Regions from separate parts of the Blautia sp. SF-50 genome, predicted to be linked through region 1. Evidence: predicted binding sites of a transcription regulator. Region 1 holds the regulator's gene; the other holds the start of a gene.
The links. Region 1 encodes Rex, which represses fermentation and respiration genes when NADH is low (regulators of the CRP and FNR family bind a similar motif). Its sites were predicted from a motif close to ATTGTTAANTANTTAACAAT; they were not measured.
Positions count from the first base shown of each region.

Region 2: a site for Rex is predicted at 1,078-1,097, ahead of gap (type I glyceraldehyde-3-phosphate dehydrogenase). Genes of this name have one in related genera too.

Region 1 is NZ_FMUW01000002.1:241,037-246,695, reverse strand. It holds gene alr (alanine racemase) at 1-238, opposite strand, end outside; gene BLP57_RS02395 (NAD(P)H-hydrate dehydratase) at 235-1,752, opposite strand; gene BLP57_RS02390 (redox-sensing transcriptional repressor Rex) at 1,814-2,461, opposite strand; gene BLP57_RS02385 (ABC-F family ATP-binding cassette domain-containing protein) at 2,676-4,592, shown strand; gene BLP57_RS02380 (pyridoxamine kinase) at 4,623-5,489, opposite strand; gene pdxR (MocR-like pyridoxine biosynthesis transcription factor PdxR) at 5,582-5,659, shown strand, end outside.
Region 2 is NZ_FMUW01000004.1:123,034-128,692, forward strand. It holds gene BLP57_RS04055 (histidinol-phosphatase HisJ family protein) at 17-835, opposite strand; gene gap (type I glyceraldehyde-3-phosphate dehydrogenase) at 1,141-2,160, shown strand; gene BLP57_RS04065 (phosphoglycerate kinase) at 2,346-3,542, shown strand; gene tpiA (triose-phosphate isomerase) at 3,587-4,336, shown strand; gene BLP57_RS04075 (helix-turn-helix domain-containing protein) at 4,452-4,730, opposite strand; gene BLP57_RS04080 (hypothetical protein) at 4,832-5,053, shown strand; gene BLP57_RS04085 (Mbeg1-like protein) at 5,237-5,659, shown strand, end outside.

The DNA.
Region 1 (5,659 bases):
TGGTGATCCCTGCATGCCGAAGTTCCAGCGCCTCCTCTGCAGTAGCTGTTGCAAATCCCCAGATATAGTCATAGTCCTGGATCAGACGGGCAATAGCTCTGGCACCATGACCATAACCGTCCGCCTTGATCACAGCGATGATCTTTGTCCCTTCTTTGACATTTTTATGCATTTCCTCAAAATTGTGGGCAATGGCATCCAGTGATACCACTGCTTTTACTCTCTCGTATTTCTTCATAACTTCGACTCCTCTTCACCTATAGCTAATGCCTTGGGCAGATATTCTATGATATCTCCTGCCAGCATACTGCGCTTTCCTTTTTCAGCGGCTGCAAGATCGCCGCAAAGTCCGTGAAGATAAACACCTAACGCGGCCTTTAAAACCATGGGAGGCTGTTCCTCCGTTTTCAGATACATACATAACACTGCTGCCAGGATCCCGGAAAGCACATCTCCGCTTCCTGCAGTTGCCATTCCGGAATTACCGGAAAGATTCAGATACATCTGGCCTTTCTCATCTGCGATCACCGTACATGCATCCTTCAGTACGCACACAGAGCCTGTTTCCGCAGCACATTTCAGTGCAGTATCTGCGATCTCATGCTGGATCTCCTGGATCGTTCTGCCACTGAGCCGGCTCATTTCTCCGATATGCGGTGTCAGGACTACATGCTCTCCCAGATACTGATACCACTGTGGATGTGAAGCCAGAAGGTTCAGGCCGTCCGCATCCAGGATCAGCGGCTTTTTCTCCCGGGCAGCCGCCGTGAGAAACCACTGTTCTCTCTCACGGCTGGCCACTGATGTTCCAAGTCCCGGTCCGATCACGATCACATCACACCAGGATAGAAGCTGTTCATTGGATTCCTGATCAAAGCGGCTGCAGACCATAGCCTCCGGAAGGAGTATCTGCAGTGGGATCCTGTTGGCTTCCACAGTCTGGATCTTTACCATTCCCGCACCGGCACGAAGTGCTGCACTGGCGCTTAAATAAGCGGCTCCGCACATTCCCTCACTTCCGGTCACAAAGAGCACTTTTCCGAAGGTACCCTTGTTTCCGCCGGGATCACGTTCCGGAAACAGCTTCAGATCTTTATTTTCCAGACAGGCGGCAGATGCAGTCACAGCTTCTTGCTCATAGATCCCGATATCGGCGGTAACGATCCTTCCTGCATACAGTCTTCCCGGATAAAAGCAAAGACCTCTTTTCCGGTAGGCAAATGTGACAGTCAGATCGGCGCTGAAGGCAATTCCCATTTCCAGGCCAGTATCTCCGTTCACTCCTGACGGGATGTCAACTGCGATCTTTTTGGCCCTCGCACTGTTCATCTCATGGATGATATCAGCATAATGCCCCTCGATCGGACGCGTCAGGCCTACCCCAAACACGGCATCTACTATAGTAGTATATTCACTCCACTGCGGGTTATTCACCTCCGGGACACGATAACCGGAAGCGATCTTATACTGAAGAGCAGTCTCTCTGGTCATTTTATCTTTGTTTCCGACCATATAAAACTCTACCCGGATCCCCTTCAGATGGAACAATCTGGCAACAGCGATACCGTCACCGCCATTATTTCCGCTTCCGCAGACTACCAGGATCCTTTCGTCCTTCTGGAGATACTTTTCTGTTTCCTCTACCACCTTCAGTGCTGCCCGCTCCATCAGAACCTCGGAGGGAACTCCGATCTCACGGATCGTTGTGGAGTCCAGATCCTTCATTTCTTTGCAGGTAACAAGCTTCTTCATTCTGTCTTCTGCCTCCCCTCTGTCATAGAGAAAGCTGCCGTTTCCGGCAGCTTAACAATTCTTACTTATCCACATGTTCCTGCCTGTATTTACTGAGATTATAAGACAGTGTCATCAGACTCTCGGAAAGATGAACGTTCTCTACGATCACATCATCCGGTGTCTCAAGATCGAGATGTGCAAAATTCCAGATTGCCTTGATCCCGTTCTCCACCAGGATATCCGCCATTTCCTTGGCTTTATTCTTGGGAAGTGTCAGAATCGCGATCTCCACGTTATTCTCTCTCAGGAAAAACGGAAGCTCACTGAGCATTTGGATCTCAAGTCCACGGACTGCGATGCCCTCAAGCACAGGATTTACGTCAAAGATACCAACCAGCCTGAACCCGCGCTTCTCAAAATCCACATAATTGGCAAGTGCCTGTCCCAGATTACCGGCACCCAGGATGATCATCGGATGAACGGTATCCAGTCCCAGGATCTTACCGATCTCTGTATAAAGATAGTGTACATTATAGCCATACCCCTGCTGCCCAAAACCGCCAAAATTATTAAGATCCTGACGGATCTGAGAAGCTGTGGTATGCATCTTCTTACTTAATTCATTGGAAGAAATACGTTCTACATTATCTTCCATCAGCTCTCCTAAGTAGCGGTAATAGCGTGGCAGACGCTTAATCACCGCTTTCGAGATTTGTTTTGTCTCCACGATAGTTTTCCTCCTTACCTTACACTAGGTTAATTATAACGAATTGACATTTTCCTGTCAATTAAAGTTGTCTATTCTGTACAAATTTCTTTATATTTTTTCTAATAATTGATTTTTTCTTTGAAATCCCGGCAGTTTCCGTTATAATAGGTGGAGGATTTTTCCCTGTTCAGACATAAACAGGGGTGATTCTTTATACAGGAGGACAGTTTTTATGATTTTATCATGTCAGAATATATGCAAGGCCTTTGGCGAAAAAGTAATTTTAAATGATGCATCCTTTCACATTGAAGACCGTGAAAAGGCTGCTCTGATCGGCTGCAACGGTGCAGGAAAGACCACACTGCTGCGTATCATCATGCAGGAGCTTTCTGCTGATTCCGGTACCGTGGTGCTTGCCCGGGATAAAAATATCGGCTATCTTGCCCAGTACCAGGATATCCACGGACATCATACCATCTACGAAGAGCTTCTTACCACCAAGCAGCACATCATCGATATGGAACGCCGTATCCGCAATATGGAACAGGAAATGAACACGGTGACCGGTGATGAGCTGAACCGTCTGATGGAAACCTATACCCGCCTGACCCATCAGTTTGAGCTGGAGAACGGATACGCTTACAAAAGTGAGCTGACCGGTGTCTTAAAGGGTCTCGGCTTCACGGAGGAAGATTATGACAAGCAGATCGAAACTCTTTCCGGCGGTCAGAAAACCCGTGTGGCGCTGGGCAAGATGCTTCTTTCCAAGCCGGATATCCTGCTTCTGGATGAGCCAACCAATCACCTGGATATGGAAAGCATCTCCTGGCTGGAAACTTATCTTCTGAATTATCCGGGAGCTGTTTTTATCGTCTCCCATGACCGTTATTTTCTGGATAAGGTGGTCACCAAGGTCATTGAGATCGAAGCCGGACAGACCCGCGTATACAGCGGCAACTACTCTGCCTATGCTCTCAAGAAGGCTCAGCTTCGTGACGCACAGTACAAGGCATACTTAAATCAGCAGCGGGATATCAAGCATCAGGAAGCCGTTATCGCCAAGCTGAAATCCTTTAACCGTGAAAAATCCATCAAGCGTGCGGAAAGCCGTGAAAAAATGCTGGACCGTGTACAGAGGATCGAAAAGCCTCTTGAGCTCCAGGACCGGATGCGTATCTCGCTGGAACCACGGGTGTTAAGCGGAAACGATGTGCTCCACGTGGAAGCGCTTTCCAAGGCCTTTCCGGGACAGACCCTGTTCTCCGATATCTCCTTTGATATCAAACGCGGCGAGCGTGTGGCACTGATCGGAAACAACGGAACCGGAAAGACCACCATGCTGAAGATCATCAACGGTCTTATTGAGGCAGATGCCGGCAAATTTTCCCTTGGTTCCAAGGTGCAGATCGGTTATTACGATCAGGAACATCATGTTCTGCACATGGACAAAACAATTTTCCAGGAGATCTCCGATACTTATCCGACTCTCACAGAGACTGAGATCCGAAATATGCTTGCTGCATTTCTCTTTACCGGAGATGATGTTTTCAAGGAGATCTCCGCACTTTCCGGTGGAGAAAGAGGCCGTGTTTCCCTTGCAAAGCTGATGCTTTCCGAAGCCAACTTTCTGATCCTTGACGAGCCTACCAACCATCTGGATATTGCCTCCAAGGAGATCCTGGAGGAAGCACTGGTCAGCTACACCGGTACAGTCCTTTATGTATCCCATGACCGTTACTTTATCAATCAGACTGCGACCAGGATCATGGAGCTGACAAACCAGGCAGTGGTAAATTACATCGGTGATTATGATTACTATCTGGAAAAGAAGGAGGAGCTGACCAGTACCTATGCACCGGGAAGCACTTCTCCGGAGGCACCTGCAGAAGAAAAAGCGGTTTCCGAGAACAAGCTTTCCTGGCAGCAGATGAAGGAAGAACAGGCAAAGAAACGAAAACGGGAAGCCGAGCTGAAAAAAGTCGAAGCCCGTATCGAAGAGCTGGAAACAAGAGACAGCGAGATTGACGAAACCATGGTCCTTCCGGATGTCTGTACCAATGTAGCGGAATGTACAAAGCTAAGCCGCGAAAAAGCAGCCATCGCTGAAGAACTGGAAGAGCTTTATGAAAAATGGGAAGAGCTGGCCTGACGGTCAGCTCTTTTTTATCCCCTTATGTTTTTATGGAAGCAGCATGCCGAGATGCTGTTCAAAGCATACGCCATCGTTACGGTCTGTTCCTTCCTCCACCGCATCCCGGATCGATGCCGAGATAAAGTCCACGGCCAGCTCTGCACAGGTTTTCATGGAATATCTTTTTACCAGCCCTGCACTGAGCACGGATGCAAAAAGATCTCCTGTCCCGGAATAGCTTCCGCCGGATTTCTCTGCAAATACCCAGGAGCTGTTTCCGTTTTCCAGGACAAGATTTCCCATTTTCAGAGACTGCCCCTCCTCCCTGTGATCCACTCCGGTGATCACAACGGCAGGAAGTGAAAATTTCCGGGCAAGTCCGCACCCGATCTCCCGGATCTCTTCCATCCGCCGGGCCTCTGATGCCTTTTGCAGTTCCTTCCAGATCTCCTCCATTTTTTCTTTTCCGTAGAGAAGAAGGAGGGCTTCCGTAAGGTTCGGTGTGATCACATAGGAACGACGTGTCAGTTCGCAGAACCGGCTGCGAAGCTCTTCTGTATAGATCGGATAAACCGCGCCGTCATCCCCCATCACCGGATCTGTAAGGATCAGAGTATCCTTCCCTGCAAACGCATCCATAAATTTCAGAATCCTGTCTGCCTGCTTATCATCAGAAAGAAATCCAGTATAGATCCCATCCGGGAAAAATCCTCTTTTTTTCCACTGCTCCATATATGGTTCCATATGCTCTGTGAAATCCTCACAGAAATAACTTTCATAACCGGTCTGGTTGCTTAAAACAGCGGTGGGAAGTGGACACGCCTGGACCCCCATCACCGAAATCACCGGGATCGCTGCTGTCAGTGAACATTTCCCCAGCCCGGAAAGATCATTGATCACTGCTATTTTTTTCATGGTAATTCTCCAGTCTTGAGTTTTTTTCTGTAATATTATAGAATGAACTGTCAGGTTTACGCAATCATTTTTGGAAGGAAATCATCATACTTATGTTAAATATATCTGCAGAACACAAAAAAGAACACCTTTATCTGGAGGTTTATCACTATTACCGGAAGCTGATCCTG
Region 2 (5,659 bases), on a different contig from region 1:
GGAGAGAGAAACAGAGCTACAGCTTATGAAAAACAGGACGGCGGTTTTTAAATACAGCATAATAGGAAAAACCACATTCACGGAGAACATCAGCCGCCTTGTCAAAAGCATAGCCGATCTTATCCGGAGTATGGGCATCTGCACCGATGGTGATGATCTCACCGCCAAGCTCACGGTAACGTCGGATAATATTGACACATGGATTCGGTTCACCAAGCCCGTAGTGATAACCGCCTGTGTTCAGCTCGATTCCCACATTTTTGCGGATCAATGTCCGCAGGATCTCGTCCAGGATCTCCTTATATCTTCCATAAGAATACTGACGGTTCTGATTTGGACCATAACGTACTACATAGTCGATATGTCCGTACACATCCATCTCGTCAAAAGCAGCGATATTTTCCAGGATGGATTCAAAATATTCCATGTAGCATGCGGATTCCTTACGGCCCTCAAAATAAGAAGGATAATAAGGATCGTATCCGTGCACCACATGGGAGGAACCGATAACGAAATCAAAGGGAACTTCTTTCAGAAGATCGGAAAAAGATTCTGCAAGCTGAGGCTGAAGTCCAAGCTCGATCCCGAAGTTAACCTGGATCTGGTCTTTAAAAGCATCCGCAAGACTCTCAAGTTTCTGGCGGTATGCAGGGATATTCAGGAAAAAATCAAGATTTTCCGGAGTATCGGGATAATCCGGATCAAAATGTTCAGTAAAACAGATTCCCGTGAGACCCTGGTCTGCGGCAGTCTGGATCATTTCTTCCATCGGCGTATCGGAATCTGCGGAAAAAGAGGAGTGCATATGGCAGTCCCATAAAATTTTCTGGTCCATTTTGTACCTCCATATTCAAGCCTTTATATTCTGTGACAATGATCGTATCTGCCTGTTATGAATCCGGGAAAGTCAAACTCCCAGCGGGAATATAGATATCCGTTTTGGGAATCAGCAGGACAGAACTTTCTATCAGAGAATTATAGCACATTTTTCAGAAATTTTCTTAATATTTATTTTAATGTTCTTTTTTATAAATAGCTCTTGAATTTTTGTTTGGAATTAGGTACAATATGAAACAGGTTGATGTTTCTTTAACAAAGGAACGATTTAAATCACCATTCAATTCATAGGAGGAATTTATCATGGCAGTAAAAGTTGCAATTAATGGTTTTGGACGTATCGGTCGTCTTGCATTCCGTCAGATGTTTGGAGCAGAAGGATTTGAGATCGTAGCAATCAACGATCTTACATCTCCTAAGATGCTTGCTCACTTATTAAAATATGATTCTACACAGGGAAGATATGCTCTTGCTGATAAAGTAACAGCAGGCGAGGATTCCATCACAGTAGACGGAAAAGAGATCAAAATCTATGCTAAGGCTAACGCTGCAGAGCTTCCATGGGGAGAGATCGGTGTAGACGTAGTTCTTGAGTGCACAGGTTTCTACACATCCAAAGACAAAGCTCAGGCTCATATCGATGCAGGTGCTAAGCACGTAGTTATTTCCGCTCCGGCTGGAAACGACCTTAAGACAATCGTTTACAACGTAAACCATCAGGGTCTTACAAACGAGGACAAGATCATCTCCGCAGCTTCCTGTACAACAAACTGCCTTGCACCAATGGCTAAGGCTCTTAACGATCTTGCACCGATCAAATCCGGTATCATGTGCACAATCCACGCTTACACAGGCGATCAGATGACACTTGACGGACCGCAGAGAAAAGGCGATCTGAGAAGATCCCGTGCAGCTGCAGTTAACATCGTTCCGAACAGCACAGGTGCTGCTAAAGCTATCGGACTTGTTATCCCAGAGCTTAACGGCAAACTTATCGGTTCTGCACAGCGTGTACCTACCCCAACAGGTTCTACAACAATCCTTACAGCAGTAGTTGAAGGAAACGTTACTAAAGAGCAGATCAACGCAGCTATGAAAGCAGCTTCCAATGAGTCCTTCGGATACAACGAGGATGAGATCGTATCCAGCGATATCGTTGGTATGAGATTTGGTTCCCTCTTCGATGCTACTCAGACAATGGTACTTCCACTTGAGAATGGCACAACAGAGGTTCAGGTAGTTTCCTGGTATGACAACGAGAACTCCTACACAAGCCAGATGGTTCGTACAATCAAGCACTTCGGAAAACTTCTGAACGCTTAATTTTCTGCGAACGGGTGTAGAAGAATAGACTCAGAAAGGGTCCGGTCTGAAGAGGACCGGGCCCTTTTTTTCCAAAAGACCAAACAAAAAAATGTCTGAGGAATGACTGTTAACAGAGCGGACAACAATACCGCTCGCCCTTATTCATCTGCTTTTGCAGAAATAAAAGTTAAGGAGATATAGAGATGCTGAACAAAAAAAGTGTTGACGATATCAATGTAAAAGGACAGAAAGTACTTGTAAGATGCGACTTCAATGTTCCGCTTCAGGATGGAAAGATCACAGATGAGAACCGTCTTGTAGCTGCTCTTCCTACAATCAAGAAACTGATCGCAGACGGCGGAAAGGTTATCCTTTGCTCCCACCTTGGAAAACCGAAGGGAGAGCCGAAACCGGAGCTTTCTCTTGCACCTGTAGCAGTTCGTCTTTCTGAGCTTCTTGGCCAGGAAGTAAAATTTGCAGCAGATCCTGAGGTAGTAGGACCGAACGCAAAAGCTGCTGTAGCAGAGATGAAAGATGGCGATGTAGTTCTTCTTGAGAACACACGTTATCGTGCAGAAGAGACAAAGAACGAAGACAAGTTCAGCGAAGATCTTGCTTCCCTCTGTGATGTATTTGTAAATGATGCATTCGGAACTGCTCACAGAGCTCACTGCTCTAACGTAGGTGTTACCAAATATGTAAAAACAGCAGTTGTAGGATATCTGATGCAGAAAGAGATCGATTTTCTTGGAAACGCTGTAAACAATCCGGAGAGACCATTCGTAGCAATTCTTGGCGGTGCTAAGGTTTCCAGCAAGATCTCTGTAATCAACAACCTTCTTGACAAGGTAGATACACTGATCATCGGTGGTGGTATGTCCTATACATTCTCCAAGGCTATGGGCGGACATATCGGAACATCCCTCTGCGAGGATGATTACCTTCAGTATGCTCTTGACATGATGAAGAAAGCAGAGGAGAAGGGCGTGAAGCTTCTTCTTCCTGTAGATAACAGAATCGGTGATAACTTCTCCAACGACTGCAACATCCAGGTTGTAAAACGTGGTGAGATTCCGGACGGATGGGAAGGAATGGATATCGGACCGGAGACTGAGAAGCTTTTTGCAGACGCTGTAAAAGATGCCAAGACTGTTGTATGGAACGGACCGATGGGATGCTTCGAGATGCCGAACTTCGCTCATGGTACAGAAGCAGTTGCCAAAGCTCTTGCTGAGACAGATGCAACAACGATCATCGGTGGCGGTGATTCTGCAGCAGCTGTAAATATCCTCGGATATGGCGACAAGATGACACACATCTCCACAGGCGGCGGTGCTTCTCTTGAGTTCCTTGAGGGAAAAGAGCTTCCGGGTGTAGCAGCAGCTAACGATAAAGACTGATAAAAAATAAAGTGTTCCAAGAACACAAAAAAGGAGATAAAACCATGGCAAGAAAGAAAATCATTGCTGGAAACTGGAAAATGAACATGACACCAAGCGAGGCTGTAAAGCTTGTTGAGACTTTAAAACCGCTTGTTGTTAACGATGAAGTTGACGTAGTATTCTGCGTACCGGCTATCGACATCATCCCTGTTGTTGAGGCAGCTAAAGGTTCTAACATCCAGGTTGGTGCTGAGAACATGTACTTCGAGGAGAAAGGCGCTTACACAGGTGAGATCGCTCCGGCTATGCTCGTAGATGCAGGCGTTAAGTACGTTGTACTTGGACACTCCGAGAGAAGAGAGTACTTCGGTGAGACAAACGAGGACGTTAACAAAAAAATGCTCAAAGCTTTCGAGCATGGCATCACACCGATCATGTGCTGTGGTGAGACACTTACTCAGAGAGAGCAGGGCGTAACAATGGACTTCATCCGTCAGCAGGTTAAGGTTGGATTCCAGGGTGTTACAGCTGATCAGGCTAAGACAGCAGTTATCGCTTACGAGCCGATCTGGGCTATCGGAACAGGTAAGACAGCTACAACAGAGCAGGCTCAGGAAGTTTGCGCTGATATCCGTAAATGCATCGCTGAGATCTATGATGATGCTACAGCAGCAGAGATCCGTATCCAGTACGGCGGATCTGTAAACGCTGCAACAGCTCCTGACTTATTCGCTCAGGCTGACATCGATGGCGGTCTTGTAGGTGGCGCTTCCCTGAAACCAGATTTCGGAAAGATCGTAAACTACAAATAAGATTCACTTAAAAAGGGGCTTCGGCCCCTTTTTTTATATCTTTTTATAAAAAAATCAGAAAAACTCTCCCTGACACGGATAGCACAGCTAACAAAAAAGCTGCATCTGATCACAGTCAGAGAGAGTTTTTCTTATCTTCAGAGTAAGGATTGTTTTTCTCTGAAGCTTTTTCTGTATGTTCGTTCCTTTCGTCAGGCTCGGGAACGTGTTCCACAATGTCCTCGATCTCGCAGTGGAGAATGGAACACAGCCTGTCTATGGTATAAATTTCAACATTTTTATTTTTTCGAAGTCTGTCCAGAAGTGAACGGGTGATCTGATAATGTTCATAAAGATCATACTGAGTGATCCCACGCTTCTTCATCGTGACCCAAAATCTGTCATATTTTATCATATATATATCCTGTCCGATTCATCCTTGAATTAATCTTATTATGAAGGTAAAATTGGAATCACAACAGTGTCCTTATATCGACACTACAGAAAGGAGAAGCAATGAGGAAGTTTTTTAAAATCTTAATTTCAGTGGTGATCACACTGTATTTTTCAGCTACCATGTTCTACTGCTTTGTGGCAGGAACACCGGATGACGGAAAAGGGGCAGTGATCTATATGATGTCAGCAGCAGGCCTGTCGATACTGTTTCCGGCTTTTACCTGCGGCTGCATTCATTACATCCTTTATCTCAGAAAAAAAATGGATGAAAGGAGCAAATGATCAGGATTTATGGTATGATAACAATAAATATCTGGCAGGGTATGTCGTTTCAGAAAACGGTTATCTGATAACGGCAGAAACGCATCAGATGGCTGTGTTGTGATGCAGCCGTTACGTATTATAATAGAAAGAAAGCCTGTAGCTGTGCGTAAGACGCTTATATGATCATTTGCGGAGGATTTTATGGGGAATATTCTGGATTATCTTGACTGGAGAGGAGATCTTACCTTTGAGCAGTCACCCTTTAATGAAGTTGACAATCTGATACTGGCGTGTTTTTCCTATCTTGATCTGGATGAGAGGGCAGAAGTAAAAAACGGAAATACTCTTTCTGTAGAAGAACTCTTTGCGGCTTTTTCCAGACGGGAAATGAAGAAGGATCTGAAAGCAGAAAGCGCCTTTCTGCAGAATACACCGGTGCTCCTTGAAAAAATGGCCTGTGCGGAGAGATTCCGGAAATGTACAGTAGGAGGCTTTGTCAATGAAATCCTTTCCAGTCAGGCTCAGCAGTTTGCGGCAGTGACTATAGGACTGGATGATGGAACCACATATATTTCCTTTCGGGGAACCGATGATACCATTGTGGGATGGAAGGAGGATTTTAAC